Regions from separate parts of the Zoogloea sp. GW822-FHT05C07 genome, predicted to be linked through region 4. Evidence: predicted binding sites of a transcription regulator. Region 4 holds the regulator's gene; each other region holds the start of a gene.
What was found. The regulator sigma-54, encoded in region 4, starts transcription at its own class of promoters, with help from an activator protein. The targets are predictions, from matches to a motif close to TGGCACGCTTNCTGCTNA.

Region 1 (4,622 bases), 1.6 Mb from region 4:
TGCGGCGGCCTTCGGGCAGGCCTTCGTGCGCCCCCATGCGCGCCTCGTTGAGCTGTGGCGGCGCCTGCATGCGGCCGACGGAGCGGCCTGGAATACGGTCTGGCCGCTGCTGACGGCGCCGCCGCTGAAGGAGGCGGAGGTCGACGATCCGGCGATCCAGCGCGCCTTCTTCGCCCGCCGCGACGACCCGGCCGCCGAGGCGCTGGCCGCCGGCCTGGAAAAAACCTGGGCGAGTCGCGTGGATGAGCGTTACGCGAAGGCTGCCAGCCTGCTGGGGGTAGCCTGATGCGGCGGCTGGGTTTTCTGTTGCTGGTGTGCGGCATTCTCGCCGGGGCGCCGGCCCGGGCCTCGGCGGACTGGCAGGTGGCGGACGCCGGCCGTGAGGCTTTCGCGCGGCCGCTGGACGGCCTGACCGACGCGGAGCGGGACCGTTTCTTCCACGGCCGCTCCCTGTTCAACCAGAGCTGGGTGGTGGCGCCGGCCAAGGACGACCAGGTGGACGGCCTCGGGCCGCTGTACAACCGGCTGGCCTGCATCTCCTGCCACGCCCGCAACGGCCGCGGCCTGCCGCCGGAGCAGCCGGACGAGCGCATGCAGTCGATGCTGGTACGGCTGTCGGTGGTCGGGCGGGGCCCGCATGGCGGACCGCGACCCCACCCGGCCTATGGCGACCAGTTCAACGAGGAAGGCATTCCCGGCGTGCCCGGCGAGGGGCGCGTGCGCCTGGGCTGGATCGAGTCCAAGCACCGGCTGGCGGATGGCGAAGTGGTCTCGCTGCGCCGTCCGCGGCTGGCTTTCACCGAACTGGGCTACGGGGCCATCGGCAGGGTGCTGACCTCGCCGCGGGTCGGCCAGCAGGTGGTGGGCATGGGGCTGCTCGATGCGGTGTCGGCGCAGACCCTGGCGGCGCTGGCCGCGGAGCGCAAGGCGGACGGCGTGAAAGGGCGTGTAAACCGGGTGTGGAATCCGGAAACCGCTGCACTGGAGGCCGGCCGCTTCGGCTACAAGGCCAACATGCCGACGCTGCGCGCACAGATCGCCGGGGCTTTCCTGGGCGACCTGGGAATCACGTCCGACCTGCATCCGGCGCAGAACTGTACCGCCGCGCAGTCCGCCTGCCGGCAGGCGCCGAACGGCGGTACGCCGGAGCTGAGCGCCCGCCAGCTGGACGACGCGGAGTTCTACCTGGCCCACCTGGCCGTGCCGGCCCGCCGCAATGCGGACAGCGAGGCCGTGCGGCGCGGCGAGGCGCTGTTCGTTGCCAGCGGCTGTGCGCAGTGCCACCGGCCGAGCCTCTCGACTGGTGCGTCGCCGCGTTTCCCGCGCCTCGCCGGGCAGACCATCGCGCCCTATACGGATCTGCTGATCCACGACATGGGTTCCGGGCTGGCCGATGGCCGGCCGGATTTCGCGGCCTCGGGGCGGGAGTGGCGCACGCCGCCGCTGTGGGGGATCGGGCTGACGCAGACGATCAGCGAGCAGCAGCGCTATCTCCACGACGGCCGCGCGCGCAGCTTGACCGAGGCGATCTTGTGGCATGGCGGCGAGGCGAAGGTGGCGAGCAAGCGCTTCGCAGCACTGCCGGTTGGGGAGCGTCGTGCGCTGCTGGCCTTTCTTGAAAGCCTGTGAGGCGAGGGGGATTACCTGGGGGGAGAAACTGGTTCCTGATTGATACGCAAATAAGCTGCGCAAATGCACTGCGATTGGGCGTTCGCTGTATTTAAGTGCATATAGGGCGCTGCGGCGCAGTGCAGCAGCTTGTGTGGCGCGTATCGCGGTGCGTGCCGGAGGAAGGGGGGCGGAACCGGGTTGGTGCGCTCAGCTGACGAGGCCGAGGATTACCGATGGGGCCTTGAACGCGGCGGTGGCCGGAGCGCCGACTTTCAGGCCGAGGGTGACTGAGCTTTCATGGGTGATCGTGGCGTGGACGGTCTGCCCGTTGCCGAGGGTGAGGGCTACGTCGGTGCTGATCGGCCCCTCGGTGATCGCCGAGATCGTCCCGTCGAGGCAGTTGCGGGCCGACAGCCTGGCCCCCGTGCCGCCGGCCACGAGCAGTACCGACGAGGCTTTGACGAAGGCCTGGACGGGGGTGCCGGCGGCGAGGTTGAGTTCCCTGACCGCGTCGTTGGCGACGGTGGCGACGATCTTCAGGCCGCCGGGCAGCGCCACGTCCACCTCGGAATTGATGGTGCCGAGCGTGATGGCGTCGATGGTGCCGTCGAAGGCGTTGCGGGCGCTGATCTTCATGGGACGTTCTCCGGAAACGATGGCTGCGGGTGCCAGCATGCGATGGTGCCGCCCGCTTGCGCAAGGGCGTCGATTCCTTTCAAGCGTGCCGCGCTGCGGGTTGGTGGCCCGCTATTTGCTGGAGTACAGTACGCTCCGTTGTATATCGATATATATAGGAACAATAATGACAACCCGCCGCACCATTCACCACAAGCTTGTCGGGAAGCTGACAGTCGATACCGAGTTCGGCACCTTTCTCGGCGACACGCGCATTCGCCTGCTGGAGGCCATCGACCGCTACGGCTCGATCTCCCAGGCCGCCAAGGCCGTACCGCTGTCTTACAAGGCGGCGTGGGACGCCGTGGACGCGATGAACAACCTGGCCGAGGCGCCGCTGGTGGAGCGTTCGGTGGGCGGCAAGCATGGCGGCGGTACCAACCTCACCGACTACGGCCGCCGCGTCATCGCGATGTACCGGGCGGTGGAACAGGAATACCAGGAAGCCATCGACCGCCTGTCGGCTCGCCTCGGCGACGGCGGGGAGGGCAGCATGCGCCAGTTCCAGACCCTGCTGCGCCGCATGTCGATGCGTACCAGCGCGCGCAACCAGTTCGCCGGCACGATCAGTGGCCTGCGCGAAGGCGAGGTGAGCTTCGAGGTGCGGGTGCGTCTCGACGATGCCAACGAAATCGTCGCGGTGATCACCCGCGAGAGTGCCGAGACGCTGGAACTGGGCATCGGCCAGGACGTGCACGCCTTCGTCAAGGCGCCATCGGTGCTGCTGATCACCGATCCGCAGGCGCGCACCACTGCCCGCAACCACCTGTGGGGCGAAGTCAGCCGCATCCACGAAGGGCCGGTGAGCTCGGAAGTGACGATCACCTTGCCCGGCGGGCGCACCGTCACCTCGGTGGTGACCCACGACAGCATCAACAACCTCGGCCTCGCCATCGGCACGCCGGCCTGTGCGGTCTTCCAGGCCACGTCGGTGATCCTCGCCATCTTCGACTGAATTTCAACCTGACCGGAGTCCTTCGATGAAACCTTCCTTCCGTTCGCTCGCGCTGTTTGCCGTCCTCGCCGGCTCCTCCCTGCTGGCCCAGGCTGAAGAGGTGTCGGTGGCGGTGGCCGCCAACTTCACCGCGCCGATGCAGAAGATCGCCGCCGAGTTCGAAAAGGCCACCGGCCACAAGGCCCAGCTGGTGTTCGGCTCGACGGGCAAGTTCTACGCCCAGATCAAGTCCGGCGCGCCCTTCCAGGTGCTGCTGGCGGCCGACGACGAAACCCCGGCCAAGCTCGTCAAGGAAGGCGACGGCGTGGCGGGCAGCAGCTTCACCTACGCGATCGGCAAGCTGGTGCTGTGGTCGCCGAAGGCTGGCGTGGTGGACGACAAGGGCGACGTGCTGAAGGGCGCCAGGTTCGAGCACCTGTCCGTCGCCAATCCCAAGCTGGCGCCTTACGGCCTGGCCGCGATGGAAACCCTCAAGGCCCTCGGCCTGGCCGACAGCCTGCAGCCCAAGATCGTCCTCGCCGAGAGCATCGGCCAGGCCCAGCAGTTCGTGTCGTCGGGCAGTGCCGAGCTGGGCTTCATCGCCTATTCGCAGATCCACAAGGACGGCAAGCTGATCGACGGTGGCTCCTACTGGCTGGTGCCGTCCAAGTACTACAGCCAGATCCGTCAGGACGCGGTGGTGCTCGGCAAGGGCAAGGGGCATGCCGGCGTGGAGGCGCTGACCGCCTTCCTGAAGTCGCCGACCGCGGCGGCGATCATCAAGTCCTACGGGTACGAACTCTGATCGATGGTTGAGCGATGGAATTGACACCGGAAGACTGGTCGGCGGTTCGCCTGACCCTCGAGCTGTCCACCCTCGTCACGGTGTTGTTGCTGATCATAGGGACCCCCATCGCCTGGTGGCTGGCCCGCACCCGGTCGCGCCTGCGCGGCGTGATCGGAGCGGTGGTGTCGCTGCCCATCGTGCTGCCGCCGACGGTGCTGGGTTTCTACCTGCTGGTGCTGATGGGGCCGCAGGGGGCGGTGGGGCGCTTCACCGAGGCCCTCGGCTTCGGGCGGCTGCCCTTCACCTTCACCGGCCTGGTGGTGGCCTCGATCATCTATTCGTTGCCCTTCGTCGTGCAGCCGATCCAGAACGCCTTCATGGCGATGGGCGACCGCCCGCTGGAGGTCGCCGCGACGCTGCGCGCCTCGCCACTGGCCACCTTCTTCACGGTCACGCTGCCGCTGGCCCGGCCGGGCTTCATCACCGCGGCCATCCTCGGCTTTGCGCATACGGTGGGCGAGTTCGGCGTGGTGCTGATGATCGGTGGCAACATCCCGGACAAGACGCGGGTCATCTCGATGCAGATCTACAACCACGTGGAAGCGATGGAGTACG
Region 2 (4,622 bases), 1.4 Mb from region 4:
CTGTCGAAAATCATGAATTCGAGGACGGCCTCGGTGGTGTGGCGCGGATGCTTGGCCAGGAAGGTGTCCTGGAGCTCCATGATTTTCAGCATGCCCGCCCACATGGGCTCCACGTCCTCGCCGTTCCGGGGAAGGAGTGATAACCGGTAGGTGACGTCCAGAATACGGGCGGTGTTTTCGGCGCGTTCCATATAGCGCGCCATCCAGAACAGGTGGTCAGCGGTGCGGCTCAGCATTGTCAGGCCTCCAGTACCCAGGTGTCTTTGGTGCCCCCGCCTTGCGAGGAGTTCACCACCAGCGATCCTTCGCGCAGGGCGACACGAGTCAGACCACCCGGGACCATCTGGATCTCGGTGCCGGACAGCACAAACGGGCGTAGATCCAGGTGACGTGGTGCGATACCGCTTTCGACGAAGGTCGGGCAGTTCGAAAGAGCCAGTGTGGGTTGTGAAATGTACTTTTCAGGATTGGCTTCGAGGTGCTTGCGGAACGACTCGATCTGCTCCTTGGTGGACGCAGGGCCGACCAGCATTCCGTAGCCGCCGGCGCCGTGCACTTCCTTCACGACAAGTTCGGGCAGGTGGGCGAGGGTATAGGCCAGATCCTCGGGCTTGCGGCACATGTAGGTCGGAACGTTGTTGAGGATGGGCTCTTCGCCGAGGTAGAAGCGGATCATCTCGGGAACGTAAGGATAGATGGACTTGTCGTCCGCCACGCCTGTGCCGATGGCGTTGGAGAGGGTGACGCGACCGGCCCGATAGGCTTTCAGCAGGCCGGGAACGCCGATCATGGAGTCCTTGCGGAATGCTTGGGGATCCAGGAAGTCGTCATCCACGCGGCGGTAGATCACGTCAACGCGGCGCGGGCCTTGGGTTGTGCGCATGAAGACCTGCTCGTCCTCGACGAAGAGGTCCTGTCCTTCCACCAGTTCCACGCCCATCTGCTGTGCCAGGAAGGCATGCTCGAAATACGCACTGTTATATGCGCCGGGCGTCATCACGACTACTGTGGGGTCTGCCACGCCAACCGGAGCAACGCTACGCAGGGTATGCAGCAGCATGTCCGGATAGTGCTCGACCGGGGCTACGCGGTGCCTCGCGAAGAGCTCGGGGAAGAGGCGCATCATCATGCGGCGGTCTTCGAGCATGTACGACACGCCCGACGGCACCCGCAGATTGTCTTCAAGTACGTAGAACTCGCCGGCACCGGCGCGTACGACGTCGACGCCCGCAATGTGTGCGTAGATGTCGCAAGGGACGTTAACGCCCTGCATTTCCGGGCGGTACTGTGCGTTCTTCAGTACCTGGTCGGCGGGAATGTGCCCGGCTTTCAGGATTTCCTGGTCGTGGTAGATATCGTGAATGAAGGTGTTCAGCGCTTTGACGCGTTGACGCAGGCCCGCTTCCAGGCTCTTCCATTCCTTTGCCGGGATGATGCGGGGAATGATGTCGAATGGGATCAGGCGCTCCGTACCCGACTCTTCGCCGTAAACAGCGAAGGTGATGCCGTATCGGTGGAAGAGGGCGTCCGCCTCTGCTCTCTTGCGTTCAATGCGGTCCGCCGGAGTATCTTTCAACCACGCGGCATAGCCAGCGTAATGCGCGCGGACACTCCCATCATCCGCTGTCATTTCATTGAAGAATTTTGTGATGGCCATTAGCGCTCGCCTATTGTGTTGTGAAGCAGAGATACCACTTTTGGTATAGCTAAAAGCATGCCAAATAAAAAATCATAGTAAACAAAAGGGTTTACAGTTCGACTCAAACAAAATGCACTGCTTCGGTGCGTTGGCACTGTCATGGGGATTTGCCTGTGCCGCAATTCGGTGCGCATGTTCCAGGTGGATGTTCGAGGGGGTTTTGGGTCGTGCTGGGCGCGTCGTGAAGGCGAGGTGTGCCAGAATCCAGCTCCCGCTTAAAGAGGGTGGATCTTGATGTGTAGTGCTGCGTTGTCGCCTTCCCCCGTCGTCTATGCTCCTCCCCTCGGGATGCCGAGGGTTGTATTTCAGGACGAAAGCCTCCTCGTGCTGGACAAACCGGCTGGGTTGCTTACGGTGCCCGGGCGTGGGGCTGAACGCATGGATTGTCTTGCGTCTCGCGTGCAGGCTGTCTATCCCGCCGCTCGCATTGTTCATCGTTTGGACATGGCAACGTCAGGGTTGGTTGTCATGGCAATGGGGCGGGATATGGAGCGACAGCTGAGTATCGCGTTTCAGCAGCGGCTGGTCGGCAAGCGGTATGTTGCGGTTGTTGCGGGCGGGTTGGATGAGGATGAGGGGGTAGTGGACTTCCCCCTCATCGTGGATTGGCCGAACCGGCCCAGGCAAAAAATTGATCGGGAACTGGGTAAGCCCGCGTTAACGCACTACCTAGTTCTGGGGCGTGATATTGCATCCGGCACAAGTCGTGTTGAACTTACTCCTGTCACGGGGAGATCTCATCAGCTACGTGTACATATGATGGCAATCGGGCACCCCATTCTTGGCGATGATCTGTATGCCGGCGTAGCTGAGCGAACGGCGACGTCGCGTTTGCTGCTACATGCGGCTGGCCTTGCCGTTCCGCACCCGGTGAATGGCCAGCTCTTACGTTTTGCGAGTGAGCCGCCGTTTTGAGGTCGTTCGATCGCCAGCTTCTTAGAAGCTCTAACAAAAAGACCCATTCGCCCCTGTTCACGATGGTCGAATTTCGTTAACCTCGGCCTTGTTTCTTTGAATAGAGGACATGGCCAAAGCACTTCTCGACGACGATCTGTGGGCCTTGATCGAACCGTTGCTACCTCCCGCCAAGCCCCGTCGGAACAAGTATCCGGGGCGCAAGCCGCTCGATGATCGAGCGGTTCTGACCGGCATCCTGTTCGTCCTGCAAAGCGGCATCCCTTGGGAGATGCTGCCCCAGGAAATGGGCTGCGGCTCGGGCATGAGTTGCTGGCGGCGCCTGCGTGCCTGGCAGGAAGCGGGTGTCTGGGACAGGCTGCATGAGGTACTGCTGGCTCGCTTACGCACGGCCGACAGGATCGATTGGTCCCGTTGCATCGTCGATTCTTCCTCCATTCGTGCTGTGGGTGCGGGTCAAAAACAGGACCCAATCCCACCGATCGCGCACGCCCCGGCTCCAAGCACCACCTGATCACCGAAGCGCAGGGCATTCCGTTGGCGGTCATCCTGACCGGCGCCAATCGCAACGACGTAACCCAACTTTTGCCCTTGGTCGAAGCCATTCCACCTATTCGTGGCAAGCGGGGGCGCCCACTCTCCAAGCCCCGCATCATCCAGGCCGACCGTGGCTACGATCACGACAAGTACCGCCGGCCCCTTCACGCTCAAGGCATCAAGACCGAGATCGCCCGGCGCAACACGCCGCACGGCAGCGGCTTGGGCAAAACCCGCTGGGTGGTCGAGCGAACCATCGGCTGGCTCCACAATTACCGACGCCTGCGGGTTCGATTCGAGCGATTGGCCGTCATTCACGAAGCCTTTATCAAGATCGCCTGCAGCCTTATTTGCTGGCGAAAACTGAACTGCGCGGAAAACTCATTTTGTTAGGTCTTCTTAGTGCGATCCTGTACGTGAAATTATTTTTCCAAATAGTGTTGACGCATTCCGATAACTCTTTATAATGCGCAGCTCTTTCGCTGCAGCGCGTTACGAAGTAGGCGCTACGGGGTGAGGAGGCGGTGCTGAAGCGGTTTGTGTGTTTCGGTGCTGGCGCGTTAAGCAGTTTGTTTCGAAGTGCTGAAACAAACTGCTTGACAGGGTTAAAAGGCTCTGTATAATGCGCACCTCTTCGCTGCTTCTGCAGCAGTTCTTTAAAAAGATGAACAACCGATAGGTGTGGGTGCTCGGTTTTGAGGGGTGACTGATTTATATCAGAAGCCACAAAGAAATTGAAGTATCTGCAGAAATCGTCAGGTTTCTGGAGTTTTTGGATTGAACTTAAGAGTTTGATCCTGGCTCAGATTGAACGCTGGCGGCATGCTTTACACATGCAAGTCGAACGGCAGCACGGGCTTCGGCCTGGTGGCGAGTGGCGAACGGGTGAGTAATGCATCGGAACGTGCCGTGTAATGGGGGATAACGTAGCGAAAGTTACGCTAATACCGCATACGCCCTGAGGGGGAAAGCGGGGGATCGTAAGACCTCGCGTTATACGAGCGGCCGATGTCGGATTAGCTAGTTGGTGGGGTAAAGGCCTACCAAGGCGACGATCCGTAGCGGGTCTGAGAGGATGATCCGCCACACTGGGACTGAGACACGGCCCAGACTCCTACGGGAGGCAGCAGTGGGGAATTTTGGACAATGGGCGAAAGCCTGATCCAGCCATGCCGCGTGAGTGAAGAAGGCCTTCGGGTTGTAAAGCTCTTTCAGTCGGAAAGAAATCCTTCGGGTTAATACCTCGGGGGGATGACGGTACCGACAGAAGAAGCACCGGCTAACTACGTGCCAGCAGCCGCGGTAATACGTAGGGTGCGAGCGTTAATCGGAATTACTGGGCGTAAAGCGTGCGCAGGCGGTGATGTAAGACAGATGTGAAATCCCCGGGCTCAACCTGGGAACTGCGTTTGTGACTGCATCACTCGAGTACGGCAGAGGGAGGTGGAATTCCGCGTGTAGCAGTGAAATG
Region 3 (4,622 bases), 520 kb from region 4:
GCCTGCTCGACATGCAGCGCCGGCTGGCGAGTTCGCTGGAGCAGGTCCGGGCGGTGGCCAATGGGGTCATCGACGGCATCATCTCGGCCGACGACAGTGGCCGCATCCTGTCGGTCAACCGGGCGGCCAGCCAGATCTTCGGGTACTCGTCGTCGGAGATGATCGGTCAGCCCCTTGGCATGCTGATGTCGGACGGCGAGTTCGGCGTCGCCGAGTTGTCCATTCCCAACCTGCTGTCGTCCGGGCAGATGAAGACCGGCGGCCAGATCCGCGAGATGCTGGGGCGGCGCAAGAGTGGCACGACCTTTCCGATGGAGGTCGGCATGTCCGATCTCCAGCTGCCCAACCGGCGCATGTTCATCGGCGTCGTGCGCGACGTCTCCGAGGCGCGCCGCATCCAGCTCCAGCTGGCCGAGGACGCGGCCCGTCTGCAGCGTTACCACGACGAGTCGGAGCGCGAGCAGGAACTGGCGATGAGCATCATGGAGCGCCAGATCCGCAGCGACTGGCTGCACGACAGCGCGGTGCAGTATGCGGTGATGCCGGCGCGCAACTTTTCCGGCGACGTGGTGGCCGTGGCGCGGGCGCCGGACGGGTCGCTGTACGCGATGCTGGCCGATGCCACCGGGCACGGGCTGGCCGCCGCGGTGAGCGTGCTGCCGGCGCTGGGCGCGTTCTACCGGGGCGCCGCGCGCAACGCGCCGTTGGCGAACCTGGTGACGGAGCTCAACGATTTGCTGTGCGGACTGCTTCCGGCGGGGCGTTTCGTCGCGTCGGCCCTGGTCCGGCTGGCGGCGGGCGCGCCGGAAGGGCAGATCTGGGTCGGCGGCGTGCCTGACGTGCTGCTGATCGACGACAGTGGCGCCGTGGTGCAGCGTTTCGTGTCGCGCCAGCTCCCTCTCGGCATCGTGCCGTCCGCCGAGGCGGACATCGCCTGCGAGGCCTTCGGCTGGAAGGCCCAGTCGCAGATCGTGCTGTGTTCGGATGGCCTGACCGAGGCCGAGAACCGCCAGGGGCAGCCGTTCGGCAGGGCGGGCCTGGAGCAGACCCTGCGCACCACGCCGCGGGCGTCGCGGGTGGCGGGCTTGCGCGAGGCGCTGAACCGCCATCTGGGGCGCCAGTCGGCCGGCGATGATGTGTCGGTGCTGATCCTCGACTGCCTGGTAAAAGGGGGCGTCACGGCCGGGGCGGCGGCCTAGCGGGGGACCGCCTATTCTGTAAAAGCGGGTCCATTCCCCTTTCATGCGTTGATTCGTTTTTGTGGATGATTGAATTCGCTTACGCACTGGCGCACTTCATGCTTTAAAGTGCTATGTCTTTCCAGGGTGTTTTCTCATGCTTCGAGTGCTTGTAGTCGACTCCTCCCGCGAGCGTGCCGCGGACGTCTGCGCAGCGGTAGCGCTGGCCGGCCATCAGGTGGCGGCGGTGCTGTCGAATGCTTTCGATCTGTCCGAGCAGGTCCTGGCTACCAAGCCGGACGTGATCTTCATCCAGGCCGATTCCCCCAGCCGCGACACCCTGGAGCATCTGGCCATCATGAACCGGGACTGTCCGCGCCCGGTGCTGCTGTTTTCGCAGGACTCCGATTCGACGGCGATCCGCCGGGCCGTGAAGGCAGGCGTTTCCTCCTATGTCGTTGATTCGGTGTCATCCGAAAGGCTCGATTCGCTGGTCGAAGTGGCCATTGCCCAGTTCGAGGCCTTCCAGCATCTGCGTGCCGAGCGGGACGATGCGACCCGCAAGCTGAGCGAGCGCATCGTCGTGGACAAGGCCAAGGGCGTGCTGATGAAGGCCCGTGGGCTCGACGAGGATGCGGCCTATCACGCGCTGCGCAAGCTGGCGATGGAGCGCGGCCGCAAAGTGGCCGACGTGGCCCAGGACGTGATCGACATGGCCAACCTGCTACTCTGAATGGGGTAGTTCACGGCCGGACGTTGATGTTGAAAGGGCGGTGGCGCGAAGGCGTCGCCGCCCTTTTTCTTGCTGATTCCCCGATGTTTCCTCGAAATGAGCCGGAATGGTGCTGGCAGGTCGATTGCTGCACTGCGGAAGTGCATCCGCGGAGTGCGATTTTTATACCTCTTAGGGGGTAGTTTTGTGTCCGTTTTGGGTTTTTTGTTTTTGTTCAATGATTTGCCGTTATTGGCACGGTCCTCGCTTAATCCAGACAGAAGTCGGACCAACGGCGGCCCGGCTTGATCAGGCGATCAGACTTGGACAAAGGCGTCCATCCCCCCAGCGCGAATTGCGCGGGGAGATGTGACGCCTCTTTTTTTTGGGTAAGCGGATCAGGGGCATGTGATGAGCGCGCAATTCGACGACAAGATTCTCTCCCGCCGCGGCTTTCTGAAGGCCGGCGCGACTATTGGAGGTGTGGCAGCGATGGGGACGATGCTTCCGACGAGCGGTGCATGGGCCGCGGGTTCCGACAAGCCGGAACTGGAAGAAGTGAAGATCGGGTTCATCCCGCTGACCGACTGTTCCTCGGTGGTGATGGCCTCCGTGATGGGCTTCGACAAGAAGTACGGCATCAAGATCACCCCGAGCAAGGAAGCCTCCTGGGCCGGTGTGCGCGACAAGCTGGCCAACGGCGAGCTGCACGCCGCCCACGTGCTGTACGGTCTGATCTACGGCCTGCACCTGGGCATCGGCGGTCCGAAGAAGGACATGGCGGTGCTGATGACCCTCAACAACAACGGCCAGGCGATCACGCTGTCCAACGCGCTGAAGGACAAGGGCGCTGTGGATGGCGCTTCGCTGGCCAAGGTCATCGCCAAGAAGGAGAAGGAATACACCTTCGCCCAGACCTTCCCGACCGGTACCCACGCCATGTGGCTGTACTACTGGATGGCCGCCCACGGCATCGACCCCTTCAAAGACGTCAAGAACATCGTCGTGCCGCCCCCGCAGATGGTCGCCAATATGCGCGTCGGCAACATGGACGGCTACTGCGTCGGCGAGCCGTGGAACCAGCGCGCGATCGTGGACAAGATCGGCTTCACCGCGGTGACGAGCCAGGACATCTGGACCGACCACCCGGAAAAGGTGCTGGGCGCCACGGCCGAGTTCGCTGCCAAGTACCCCAACACCGCCCGCGCGATGATCTGCGCGATCCTCGAAGCCTCCAAATGGATTGACGCCAGCGCCGCCAACCGCGCCAAGACCGCCGAGACCGTGGCTGCCAAGAGCTACGTCAATACCGACGTGGATGTGATCCGCAGCCGCATGATCGGCCAGTACGAAAACGGCCTCGGCAAGAGCTGGTCCGAAAAGAACTACATGAAGTTCTACAACGACGGCCTGGTGAATTTCCCCTACCTGTCCGACGGCATGTGGTTCCTCACCCAGCACCGCCGCTGGGGCCTGCTCAAGCAGGACGTGGATTACCTCGGGATCGCCAAGGCGATCAACAAGACCGAACTGTACAAGCAGGCCGCCAGCATCGTCGGTGTGCCGGTGCCCAAGTCCGATTTCCGTACCTCCAAGCTGATCGACGGCGTGGTGTGGGACGGCAAGGACCCGAAGAAGTACGCCGCCAGCTTCAAGATCCACGCCTGACCTGTAGGGGCGAGTGAGCTCGCCCAGCACTGCCGATCCACATCCGCGGGCGAAGCGATTCGCCCCTACAGAATTCTGGAGACCCAGATGAGCACTGCAACCCTTACCTCCGGCCTGGTGAGCGTCGGACCGGACACTGAAGCCGCTTCCGGCATGCGCGACGATGTCGTCGCCGCCAAGCAGGAGGCCCCCATGGCTGCCGCACCCGTGGCCCATGCCCCGACCGCCGAGCCTGCCGAACCGACTACCTCCTTCGGCGAGCGCTGTACCGCCTTCCTGCGCGTGGTGCTGCCGCCGCTGCTCGGCTTTGCTTTCGTCATCGGCTTGTGGGCCATGGTGGCGATGAAGTCCGCCGACTTTCCCGGCCCGGCAAAGACCCTCGATGCCGCCATCACGCTTTTTTCCGATCCCTTCTACCAGAACGGGCCGAATGACCAGGGCATCGGCTGGAACATCCTGTCGTCCCTCAAGCGGGTTGCGGTCGGCTTCGGCGTGGCGGCGCTGGTGGGTATCCCGATGGGCTTCATCATCGGCCGCTTCGCCTTCATGAACAGCATGCTCGAGCCGATCATCAGCATCCTGCGCCCGGTCTCGCCGCTGGCCTGGCTGCCGATCGGCCTGATGGTTTTCAAGGCCGCCGACCCGGCCTCCACCTGGACCATCTTCATCTGCTCCATCTGGCCGATGATCCTCAACACCGCCCAGGGTGTGCAGCGCGTGCCGCAGGACTACCTGAACGTGGCACGGGTGCTGAACCTGTCCGAGTTCAAGATCATCACCAAGATCCTTTTCCCGTCCGTGCTGCCCTACATGCTGACCGGCATCCGCCTGTCCATCGGCACCGCCTGGCTGGTCATCGTGGCCGCCGAAATGCTCACCGGCGGCGTCGGCATCGGCTTCTGGGTGTGGGACGAGTGGAACAACCTCAAGGTCGAGCACATCATCATCGCCATCTTCGTGATCGGCATCGTCGGCCTCGTGCTCGAACAATTCTTGCTGCTGATCGCCCGCCGCTTCAGCTACGGCAACAACTAACCGGCCCGGATCGAGGAGTCCTCACATGA
Region 4 (4,622 bases):
TCGACTCCGTCGCAGCGCTCACCCCGAAGGCCGAAATCGAAGGCGAGATGGGCGACCAGCTGCCTGGTCTGCAGGCCCGCCTGATGTCCCAGGCCTTGCGCAAGCTCACCGCCAACATCAAGCGCACCAACACGCTGGTGATCTTCATCAACCAGATCCGCATGAAGATCGGCGTGATGTTCGGCAGCCCGGAAACCACCACCGGCGGCAACGCGCTCAAGTTCTACGCATCCGTGCGCATGGACATCCGCCGCATCGGCACCATCAAGAAGAACGACGAGGTGATCGGCTCCGAGACCAAGGTGAAGGTCGTCAAGAACAAGGTCGCCCCGCCGTTCCGCGAAACCCTGTTCGACATCCTGTACGGCGAAGGCACCTCCCGCGAAGGCGAGATCATCGATCTGGGCGTCCAGCACAAGTTCGTCGACAAGTCCGGCGCCTGGTACGCCTACAACGGCGAGAAGATCGGCCAGGGCAAGGACAACGCCCGCGAGTTCCTGAAGACCAACCCGCACATCGCCCGCGAGATCGAGAACAAGATCCGCGTAGCGGTCGGCCTGCCCGAGATGGCCGCGGTGGCTCCGGCAGCCGCAGCGGCGGCCTGACGAAGCGGCCCCGGACGGCACGCCGATGACTGCAAGCCTGCATGAGCGCGCGCTACGCTGCCTGGCCCAGCGGGAACACTCCCGCGTGGAGCTGGCGCGCAAGCTCGGCACGCTCGGCAGCCACGAGGAGGTCGATGCCGAGCTCAACCGCCTCGTAGACCTCGGCCTGCTGTCCGATGCCCGTTTTGCCGACGCCTACGTGCGCGCCAAGGCCAGCCGCTTCGGTGCCGCCCGCCTGAAACTGGAACTGAGCCGCCGCGGGGTATCCTCCGAACTGATCGGCGACGCGATCGCGGAAAACACCGCTGAGAGCGAATTCGAACGGGCACGCGACATCCACCGCCGAAAATTCTCCACGCCGCCCGCAGACGCGCGAGAATGGGCACGGCAGGCGAGATTCCTTCAAGGTCGCGGCTTTTCCACCGAAATCATTCGTAGAGTCCTGAAAGAACACCCCGGCGATGAGCCTGCTTAAAGTCAGCAACCTGCGCAAGAAGTACAAGGCCCGCACGGTCGTTCACGACGTTTCCTTCAACGTCGGCAGTGGCGAGGTCGTCGGCCTGCTCGGCCCCAATGGCGCCGGCAAGACCACCTGCTTCTACATGATCGTCGGCCTGGTGGCCGCCGACGGCGGCGAGATCACCCTCGACGACGAGGTGCTGACCCATCGCCCGATCCACCAGCGCGCGCGCCTGGGGCTGTCCTACCTGCCGCAGGAGATGAGTGTCTTCCGCAAGCTGACGGTGGCCGAGAACATCCAGGCTGTGCTCGAGCTGCAGAGCCTATCCAAGGCCCAGATCGCCAGCCGCCTCGACGAATTGCTGAACGAGCTGGGCATCGAGCACCTGCGCGACAGTACCGCCATCTCCCTGTCCGGCGGTGAGCGCCGTCGCTGCGAGATCGCCCGCGCCCTGGCCACCGCCCCCCGCCTGATCCTGCTCGACGAGCCCTTCGCCGGCGTCGACCCGATCGCCGTCATCGACATCCAGAAGATCATCCGCTTCCTGAAGGACAAGGGGATCGGTGTGCTGATCACCGACCACAACGTCCGTGAAACCCTCGGCATCTGCGATCGTGCCTTCATCATCAACGCCGGCGAGGTGCTGGCCAGCGGCCGCCCGGACGAGATCGTTCACAACGAACAGGTCCGCCAGGTATACCTCGGCGAGCACTTCAGGCTCTGAGGCCCGATACGACTCATGAAGCCCAGCCTTCAGCTCAAACTCTCCCAGCATCTCGCGCTGACGCCCCAGCTGCAGCAGTCCATCAAGCTGCTGCAGTTGTCGACCCTCGAACTCAACCAGGAGATCGAGAAGATCCTCCTGGAAAACCCCATGCTCGAGCGGGAGGAGCCCGAGGGCGACCTCGGCTCGAGCCGCGTCGAGGCGCCCGGCCCCGTGGCGCCGGCGGGCAGCGAAGCCGCCCACGAGCGCGAGCAGGAGCAATCCCGGGAGGCGGAACGCGAGCGCGAGCCGGACCACGATTTCGACGGCAGCGGCGAAGCCGGCGAATGGGCTGCGGCGGGTAGCGGCGGGCAGCGCGACGACGACGACGAGACCGACTTCCAGGAGTTCCAGGCCGCCGTGCCATCCCTGCGCGACCACCTGGACGCTCAGGTCGCCCTGACCCCGCTGTCCGACCGGGACAGGGCGCTGGTGCGCTTCCTCATCGAGGCCCTCGACGACGACGGCTACCTCAGCCAGGATCTGGCTGACCTGCTGCCGCTGCTGCCCCCCGAGCTGGAAATCGAGCTCGACGATCTCAAGATCGCGCTGCGCCAGATCCAGAGCCTGGACCCGGCCGGCATCGGCGCCCAGGACGTGGGCCAGTGCCTGGCCTTGCAGCTGCATACCCAGCCCCCCGGCGAAGCCCGCGACCTGGCCATCGCCATCGTCAGCGAACACCTCGAACTGCTGGCTGCCCGCGACTTCCTGAAGATCAAGCGCGCCCTGCGCTGCAGCGACGACACGCTGCGCGAGGCCCATGCGCTGATCCTCAGCCTCAACCCGCGCCCCGGCGCCCAGTTCTCCCAGGCCGACACCCGCTATGTGGTCCCCGACGTGGTGGTCCGCAAGATGCGTAACAACTGGGTCGTCAGCCTCAATCCCGACGCGATGCCGCGCCTGCGCATCAACCAGCTGTATGCCCAGATCCTGCGCGACAACCGCGGCGCCAGCGGTTCCCTGTCCAGCCACCTGCAGGAAGCACGCTGGCTGATCAAGAACGTGCAGCAGCGTTTCGACACCATCCAGCGGGTTTCGCAAGCGATCGTTGACCGCCAGCGCCAGTTCTTCGATTATGGCGATGTGGCAATGCGACCGCTGACCCTGCGGGAAATTGCCGAACAACTGGATCTACACGAATCCACCGTTTCGCGGGTGACCACCCAAAAGTACATGGCCACACCGCGGGGCATTTTCGAGTTCAAGTATTTTTTCGGCAGTCACGTTGCCACCGACAGCGGTGGGGCTGCTTCCTCGACGGCGATTCGGGCGCTGATTCGCCAGCTCGTGGGAGCGGAAGACAAGAAGAAACCCTTGTCCGACGCCAAGATTGCCGAGTTGTTGGGCCAGCAGGGTATCGTCGTGGCTCGTCGGACAATTGCAAAATACCGCGAGTCCCTCGATATTCCGCCGGTCAGTCTGCGCAAAACCATCTGACAGAAAGGTAGCAACCATGAACCTCAACATCACGGGGCATCACGTCGAAGTTACGCCGGCCATCCGCGAGTACGTCACGAGCAAGCTGGACCGCGTGATCCGTCACTTCGACAACGTCACCAGCGTCGGCGTGATCCTCTCGGTGGAAAAGCTGCGTCAGAAGGCCGAAGTTACCGTGCACGTGCGCGGCAAGGACATCTTCGTCGAGAACGAAGATGCCGACATGTACGCAGCCATCGACGGGCTGATCGACAAGCTCGACCGCCAGGTCCTGAAGTACAAGGACAAGACCAGCGACCACGGTCACGACTCCCTGAAGCAACACCTCGCCGAGTCCTGATTCCCGGCGTCGCGTAATACCCTTTTCCCCGGGACCGTTGTGGCTATAATGCGCCCCAATTGACACAACGGCCCCGGCGGCCTCCGCCTCCGGATCTTCCTGAATCGCCTTTCACCGGCAACCTGTGTCGGCCCGTTCCGCACACGGGAGAGTCCTCGCATGAACCTCATCGCCAAACTTCTGCCGCCGACCAACGTGGTCGTCGGACTCGAGGCGAGCAGCAAGAAGCGCGCTTTCGAGCAAGCCGGCCTGCTGTTCGAGAACAACCACGGCATCGGCCGCAGCACAGTCTTCGACAGCCTGTTTGCCCGCGAGAAGCTCGGCTCGACCGGCCTCGGCCAGGGCATCGCCATTCCCCACGGCCGCATCAAGGGCCTCAAGGAGGCGCTGGGTGCCTTCATCCGCCTCGCCGAGCCGGTACCCTTCGACGCCCCCGACGGACGCCCCGTGTCGATGCTGTTCGTGCTGCTGGTTCCCGAGCAGGCCAACGAGCACCATCTGCAACTGCTGTCCGAACTGGCCCAGATGTTCAGCGACCGCAGCTTCCGTGAACAGCTGATGAGCGCGCCCGATGCCCAGGCCGCCCACACCCTTTTCGCCCAATGGGGCAGCCATGCGTCAGACGACAGTCAGCCGGCTGTTTGACGACAACCTGGAGCGCCTGCGGCTGCGCCACATCTGCGGCAGCCTGGCGACCCGCATTTCGGTCTCCGAAGACCGCATCTGGCCTGCCGACATGGTCGGCCACCTCAACCTGATCCACCCGGACCGCCTGCAAATCCTCGGCTCCTCCGAGATGGCCTGGGCCCGCCGCCAGACCCGCGAGAAGGTCATCCACCACGTCCGGGAGATCCTCTCCTACGCCCCGCCGGCACTCATCGTCGCCGACGACGAGGAGATTCCGAGCAGCATCCGCACGCTGTGTGCGAACGAGGACATCGCCCTCTTCGCCAGCCCGCTGCCGTCCGCCAACGTCATCGACCTGCTGCGCAGCTACCTGTCGCGCCAGCTGGCCGA

Region 1: the regulator sigma-54 is predicted to act here: its motif matches at 2,352-2,369, upstream of AC3QL2_RS05670 (TOBE domain-containing protein).
Region 2: the regulator sigma-54 is predicted to act here: its motif matches at 1,703-1,720, upstream of AC3QL2_RS19020 (circularly permuted type 2 ATP-grasp protein).
Region 3: the regulator sigma-54 is predicted to act here: its motif matches at 2,144-2,161, upstream of AC3QL2_RS15265 (CmpA/NrtA family ABC transporter substrate-binding protein).

What each region holds. Positions count from the first base shown of each region.
Region 1 is NZ_CM179510.1:1,196,829-1,201,450, reverse strand. It holds gene AC3QL2_RS05685 (ABC transporter substrate-binding protein) at 1-286, shown strand, start outside; gene AC3QL2_RS05680 (di-heme oxidoreductase family protein) at 286-1,629, shown strand; gene AC3QL2_RS05675 (TOBE domain-containing protein) at 1,819-2,247, opposite strand; gene AC3QL2_RS05670 (TOBE domain-containing protein) at 2,414-3,241, shown strand; gene modA (molybdate ABC transporter substrate-binding protein) at 3,267-4,025, shown strand; gene modB (molybdate ABC transporter permease subunit) at 4,040-4,622, shown strand, end outside.
Region 2 is NZ_CM179510.1:4,126,048-4,130,669, forward strand. It holds gene AC3QL2_RS19015 (alpha-E domain-containing protein) at 1-236, opposite strand, end outside; gene AC3QL2_RS19020 (circularly permuted type 2 ATP-grasp protein) at 239-1,657, opposite strand; gene AC3QL2_RS19025 (pseudouridine synthase) at 1,988-2,614, shown strand; one part of gene AC3QL2_RS19030 (IS5 family transposase) at 2,724-3,072, shown strand; one part of gene AC3QL2_RS19030 (IS5 family transposase) at 3,072-3,544, shown strand; rRNA gene AC3QL2_RS19035 (16S ribosomal RNA) at 3,931-4,622, shown strand, end outside.
Region 3 is NZ_CM179510.1:3,271,294-3,275,915, forward strand. It holds gene AC3QL2_RS15255 (SpoIIE family protein phosphatase) at 1-1,199, shown strand, start outside; gene AC3QL2_RS15260 (ANTAR domain-containing response regulator) at 1,336-1,911, shown strand; gene AC3QL2_RS15265 (CmpA/NrtA family ABC transporter substrate-binding protein) at 2,302-3,558, shown strand; gene ntrB (nitrate ABC transporter permease) at 3,646-4,593, shown strand; gene AC3QL2_RS15275 (ABC transporter ATP-binding protein) at 4,619-4,622, shown strand, end outside.
Region 4 is NZ_CM179510.1:2,747,774-2,752,395, reverse strand. It holds gene recA (recombinase RecA) at 1-605, shown strand, start outside; gene recX (recombination regulator RecX) at 631-1,080, shown strand; gene lptB (LPS export ABC transporter ATP-binding protein) at 1,067-1,789, shown strand; gene AC3QL2_RS12940 (RNA polymerase factor sigma-54) at 1,805-3,265, shown strand; gene hpf (ribosome hibernation-promoting factor, HPF/YfiA family) at 3,282-3,605, shown strand; gene ptsN (PTS IIA-like nitrogen regulatory protein PtsN) at 3,765-4,250, shown strand; gene hprK (HPr(Ser) kinase/phosphatase) at 4,219-4,622, shown strand, end outside.